2 regions of the Streptomyces sp. NPDC058653 genome follow, and region 2 is predicted to be linked to the other one. Evidence: riboswitches for the same ligand, from Rfam matches in the RefSeq annotation. Region 2 holds a riboswitch; the other holds the start of a gene.
What was found. A riboswitch is a leader RNA that binds a small molecule or an ion and turns the genes downstream of it on or off. The one in region 2 is predicted to bind S-adenosylmethionine.
Positions count from the first base shown of each region.

Region 1: linked by a shared signal. The riboswitch ahead of thrC (threonine synthase) and the one ahead of ACFWU9_RS07485 (aminotransferase class V-fold PLP-dependent enzyme) in region 2 are both predicted to bind S-adenosylmethionine.

Region 1 covers NZ_JBHXRM010000002.1:182,900-185,975, reverse strand. The annotation lists gene ACFWU9_RS02540 (ubiquitin-like small modifier protein 1) at 1-36, opposite strand, end outside; gene thrC (threonine synthase) at 88-1,401, opposite strand; SAM riboswitch class I at 1,417-1,544, opposite strand; gene ACFWU9_RS02530 (glucosyl-3-phosphoglycerate synthase) at 1,662-2,603, shown strand; gene ACFWU9_RS02525 (hypothetical protein) at 2,651-2,782, shown strand; gene ACFWU9_RS02520 (trehalose-6-phosphate synthase) at 2,841-3,076, shown strand, end outside.
Region 2 covers NZ_JBHXRM010000006.1:122,499-125,574, forward strand. The annotation lists gene trpD (anthranilate phosphoribosyltransferase) at 1-476, shown strand, start outside; SAM riboswitch class IV at 571-688, shown strand; gene ACFWU9_RS07485 (aminotransferase class V-fold PLP-dependent enzyme) at 941-2,329, shown strand; gene ACFWU9_RS07490 (Lrp/AsnC family transcriptional regulator) at 2,353-2,634, opposite strand; gene ACFWU9_RS07495 (rhomboid family intramembrane serine protease) at 2,631-3,076, opposite strand, start outside.

The sequences.
Region 1 (3,076 bases), on a different contig from region 2:
ACGGAGGATGGTGGGGATACGGACGTTCACGCTCATCGGTTTCTGCCTTCCGGGGAGTAGCGGGTCACTGGGCGGGCTCGACGTGGCTCAACGCGCCAGACCGGCGGCGCGGAACGCGTCGAGGCTCGGCGCGATCGTCGCGGTCGGCCCCGTCGTCGGCGCGACGGCGTCCAGCGTCTTGAGCCCGTCGCCCGTGTTCAGGACGACCGTCGTGAGCGCCGGGTCGAGCAGTCCGGTCTCGATGAGCTTGCGCGTCACGCCCACGGTCACCCCGCCCGCCGTCTCGGCGAAGATCCCCTCGGTCCGCGCGAGCAGCTTGATCGCGTCCACGACCTGCTCGTCGTCCACGTCCTCGACGGCGCCGCCCGTGCGACGGGCGATGTCCAGGACGTAGGGGCCGTCGGCCGGGTTTCCGATCGCCAGCGACTTGGCGATGGTGTTCGGCTTCTGCGGCCGTACGACGTCGTGGCCCGCCTTGAAGGCGACCGACACCGGCGAGCAGCCCTCGGCCTGCGCGCCGAAGATCTTGTACGGCTTCTCCTCGACCAGGCCGAGCGCGATCAGCTCCTTCAGCCCCTTGTCGATCTTCGTCAGCTGCGAGCCGGAGGCGACCGGGACGACCAGCTGGTCGGGCAGCACCCAGCCGAGCTGCTCGCAGATCTCGTACGCGAGGGTCTTGGAGCCCTCGCCGTAGTACGGGCGGAGGTTGACGTTGACGAAGCCCCAGCCCTCGCCCAGCGGGTCCCCGATGAGCTCGGAGCAGAAGCGGTTGACGTCGTCGTAGTTGCCCTCGATGCCGACGAGTTCACCGCCGTAGACCGCGGCCATGACGACCTTGCCCTGCTCCAGGTCGTGCGGGATGAAGACGCAGGAGTGGAAACCGGCGCGGGCGGCGGCGGCGCCGACGGCGCCGGCCAGATTGCCGGTGGAGGAGCAGGAGAGCGTGGTGAAGCCGAAGGCGCGGGCCGCCTCGACGGCGATGGCGACGACGCGGTCCTTGAAGGAGTGCGTCGGGTTGCCGGAGTCGTCCTTCACGTACAGACCGCCGGTGACGCCCAGCTCACGGGCGAGGTTGTCGGCCTTGACGAGCTTGGTGAAGCCGGGGTTGATGTTGGGCTTCGACGCGACGTCGGCGGGGACGGGCAGCAGCGGCGCGTAGCGCCAGATGTTGTCGGGACCCGCGGCGATTCGCCTCTTCAGCTCCTCGGGGTCGCCCGTCGGCAGGTCGTAGGCCACTTCGAGCGGGCCGAAACAGCTCTGACAGGCGAAGATCGGGCCGAGTTCGAAGCGTTCCCCGCATTCGCGGCACGAGAGGGCGGCGGCGGGTCCGAGATCCACGGTGCCGGCTGAAGCGGCGGCATCGGCGGAGTTGTCGGATTCGTGAACAGTCTGCACAGCCATGAAGGCGAGGCCCTTTCCTCATCTTCCTCGCGACGCGTCTCGCCGCAAGACGGAATTGGCACCTTCCCCACCGTGACCTCGCGGTCGGCGGGAGGGTTGCCGGGGCTTCAACGGGCCGTTCCCTCTGCCCCTCTGGATGAGCGGTATTCGATTGTCAGCGTGGTGACCCCCGGCATGCGACGGTCGTCCGCGTTGTTCAAGACTGTAACCGAACCCCTGGACGGTTGAGACCCTCGTCCGATCCGCGAGATGGAGATCACGTGCTGCAGGAAGTGGAGCGCTGGCTGGCCCGGCGGTCCTGGCCGGCGGCGGACCGGCCGGTCGACCGGCTGCTCGCCGCCAAGAAGGGTGCGCAGGTCAGCGTGGTGCTCCCGGCTCTGAACGAGGAGGCGACGGTCGGCCCGATCGTGTCGGTGATCCGGCACGAGCTGATGGCGGGTCCGGCGCCGCTCGTCGACGAGCTGGTGGTGATCGACTCGGGCTCGACCGACCGTACGGGGGAGTTCGCGGCGGCGGCCGGGGCGCGCGTGGTGCACCGCGACGAGATCCTGCCGAGGCTGCCGGCCGTGCCCGGCAAGGGCGAGGTGCTGTGGCGCTCGCTGCTGGTGACGAGCGGCGACATCGTCTGCTTCGTGGACGCGGATCTGCGGGACTTCACGCCGGAGTTCGTGTCGGGGACCGTGGGGCCGCTGCTCACCGAGCCCGACGTGCAGTTCGTGAAGGCGATGTACGACCGCCCGCTCGGCGACGAGCCGGGGCAGGGCGGCCGGGTGACGGAGCTGGTGGCGCGTCCGCTGCTGAATCTGCACTGGCCCCGGCTGGCGGGGTTCGTGCAGCCGCTGGGCGGTGAGTACGCGGTACGGCGCTCGCTGCTGGAGCGGCTGCCGTTCCCGGTGGGGTACGGGGTGGAGCTGGGGCTGCTCGTGGACGCGCTGCACACGGTGGGGCTCGACGCGCTGGGCCAGGTCGACGTGGGGGTGCGCAGGCACCGGCACCAGGACGGGCAGGCGCTGGGGCGGATGGCCGCGGCGATCTACCGGACGGCGCAGCTGCGCCTGTCGCGCGGGCATCTGGTGCGGCCGGAGCTGACGCAGTTCGAGCGGGGCGACAAGGGCTTCGAGCCGCGTACGTACGCGGTGGACACCGAGGAGCGGCCGCCGATGCGGGAGATCGCGGAGTACGCGGCGCGCCGCGCGGCATAGGGGCCAAGTTCGTATGATTTAAGTATCGATTGCCTATATTGCCTGTTATGCCGATGACTGCGATGGCCCTGGCGGCCCTGACCTCGGAACAGCTCTGGTTGCTCGGGGGCATGGCCCTCGCTCTCGTCGGCGCCGGGGTGGTGGCGCTGGCGGCGACCCGCGGACGGGGCCGTGGCTGATCCACGCCGACCTGAACCGTACGTTTGAGCGTTTCCGCGAAGGGCTAGGTTTCGCCACATGGTCTCCGAGATGGTCCCCGAGCAAGCCGCCCAGGTCCTTGTCGCCTCCAATCGCGGCCCCGTCTCGTACAGACTCGGCGAGGACGGCACGCTGACCGCCGGGCGCGGCGGCGGAGGCCTCGTCTCCGGGCTCTCGGCCATCGGGGCCGACGCGAACGCCGTCTGGGTCTGCGCCGCCCTCGGGGACGGCGACCGTGAGGCGGTGCGGCGCACCGGCGGCCGGCTGGACCCCGG
Region 2 (3,076 bases):
ACCCGGCGCGGGTCCGCTCGCAGGCGGTCGGCGTCGCGGACATCCGGATGGCGCCGATCGTGGCCGGCGTGCTCGCGGCGCGGGGCAACTCCTCGCTCGTCTTCCGCGGCGACGACGGTCTGGACGAACTGACCACGACCGCCACCTCACACGTATGGGTGGTTCGGGACGGCCGGGTCACCGAGCAGAGCTTCGACCCCAGGGACATCGGTCTGGAACTGGTCCCGGTCGAGGCCCTGCGTGGCGCCGACGCCTCGTACAACGCGGACGTGGCGCGCCGGCTGCTGGACGGCGAGAGCGGCCCCGTGAGGGAGGCGGTCCTGCTGAACGCGGCGGCGGCGCTGGTGGCGCTCGAACCGTCCGACGCCGCGCTGAACGACCGGCTCGCCGCGAAGTACGAGCGCGCGGCCCGCGCGGTGGACACCGGCGCGGCGAAGCAGGCGCTGGACCGCTGGGTGGCGGCCAGCAACGCGTGACGGAGGCCGACCACGGCCCAGGACGGCCCGGAGGGTGTCCCGTATGACGGACACCGTCTGGGCCGTCGCGCACGCGTGGGGTAATCTCGCCCCAGGTCATGAGTGACAGCGACTACGGCCCCGGCCCGCTGTCCGGCAACCCTCCGTCCGTGGCGGGGTGCCCCGGGTGAAGACCAGGCCGTAGGCAGCGAGGTCTACGGCAAGCGCGGACCCCTGGACATCGTTCGGATGTCGTCATCCCTGGGGTCCTTGGTCCTCGAGGGAGCAGTCTCGTGAGCAAGCGAATGCGATAGGGCTTTCGGCCCGGTTCCCGCGCATCGCGCCGGAACAGAGGCCGGCCCTCTTCAGTGAGCCCCACACCCCAGGCCATGTCCCGCGCCGTCACGGCATCCGCCGTCACGACGACGCGTCGGCCTGCCGGGTCCTGACGCCGTTTCCGCCTTGTCCCGCCGGGAGATACCGACATGTCCGTACAGACCTCCACACATCGCCCCAGCGCCACCACTGCCGCGGGCACCGAGGACGACCAGCCGCTGCCCGTCCTCGGACGTGATGTCACCGTCCCCCTCGTCACCGGCGGCGAGGTCACCTACGCCGCCCTCGACTACGCCGCCAGCGCCCCCGCCCTCCAGCGCGTCTGGGACGACGTCGCCGCCTACGCCCCGTACTACGGCAGCGTCCACCGCGGTGCCGGATACCTCTCGCAGCTCTCCACCGACCTCTTCGAGAACAGCCGCCGCACCGTCGCCCGCTTCCTCGGCTGTCGCGAGGACGACCAGGTCGTCTTCACCCGGTCCACCACCGACTCGCTCAACCTGCTGGCCTCGGCGCTCCCCGAGCGGTGCGAGGTGTTCGTCTTCGAGACCGAGCACCACGCGTCGCTGCTGCCCTGGCGCGACGCGCGGGTCACCTTCCTGAACGCGCCGCGCACCCCGCGAGAAGCGGTCGCCACGCTGGAGCGGGCGCTGGCGCGACGTGACCTTGAGAGCCCCGCGCTGGTCTGTGTCACCGGCGCCTCCAACGTCACCGGCGAGCTGTGGCCCGTACGGGAACTGGCCGCCGCCGCGCACGCCCACGGCGCGCGTGTCGTGCTCGACGCCGCGCAGCTCGCCCCGCACCATCCCGTGGACATCGCGGAGCTCGACGTGGACTGGGTCGCCTTCTCCGGGCACAAGCTGTACGCGCCGTTCGGCTCCGGTGTGCTCGCGGGCCGCGCGGACTGGCTGCGGGAGGCGGAGCCGTATCTCGCCGGTGGTGGCGCCAGCCGCAAGGTCGCGCGCCGTACGGACGGGGGTGTGGACGTCGAGTGGCACACCGGCGCGGCACGGCACGAGGCCGGATCGCCCAACGTCATCGGCGTGTACGCGATCGCCTCCGCCTGCGAGGCGCTCACCGAGGCGGGCTTCGACCGGCTGGTCGAGCGTGAGCAGGAGCTGGTGGCCCGGGTGCGCGAGGGACTCGCCGAGGTGCCCGAGGTGCGGGTGCTCTCCCTCTTCGGCGACGCCGCGCCCCGCGTCGGCGTCATCTCCTTCGTGGTCGAGGGCTGGAACAGCTCCCACTTCGCCGCCGCGCTCTCGGCGGAGTACGGCATCGGCGTGCGCGACGGCCTCTTCTGCGCCCACCCGCTCGTCCGGACCCTGCTGGGCGGCGACCCCGGGGACCCGGGGGAGTGCGGGGCGCCGGACGCCGGTCCCGGCGAGAGGTCCCTCAACGCGATCCGGGTCAGCTTCGGGGCCGGCACGCCGGACGAGCACGTGGCGCGGTTCACCGGCGCCGTCAAGGAACTCGTCCGGGACGGCGCGCGCTGGAACTACCGCACGGAGGACGGCCGTTGCGTCCCCGACCGGGGCTGAGCCGCCGGCCCTGAGGAAGGGCCCTAGGCGTCGAGGCCGATCGCGAAGGCCGCTTCCAGATCGTGCTGGGAGTACGTACGGAACGCCACGTGCGTGTCCGTGGCCTCGACGCCCGGGATCTTGCTGATGCTGCCGGGGATGACGTCCGCCAGGTCGTCGTGCCTGGCGACCCGCACCATGGCGATCAGGTCGTAGGTGCCGGTGACGGAGAAGACCTCGCTGACGCTCTCCAGCGCCGCGATCGACTCGGCGATCTCGGGGATCCGGTCGACGCTGGTCTTGATGAGCACGATCGCGGTGATCACGGTTGACGTTCTCCCTCGGGTGCCGCTGAACGGGACTTCACTCTAGCCGTACGCCGGAAGAGCCCCCAGGCGGCGACGAAGCCGAGGGCGAAGCCCACCAGATGTGCCAGATACGCCACGCCGGGGCCCGGCCCGGCGTTGTGGGCCGCCAGCCACTGGAGGACGAACCAGAAGATCAGGACGATCCAGGCGGGGAAGCGCAGCGGCAGGAAGAAAAGGAACGGAAAGAGGCTGGTGACGCGCGCGCGGGGAAAGAGAAAGAGGAAGGCTCCCAGCACGCCGGAGATCGCGCCCGACGCACCCACCAGGGTCTGGTCGGAGTCCGCGTTCGCCGCCGCGTAGGCGAGCAGGGCGAGATAGCCGCAGACGAGATAGAAGAGGGTGAACCGCACCCGCCCCATGCGCTCCTCGGCCATCGCCCCGAAGACATAGAGGAAGAGCA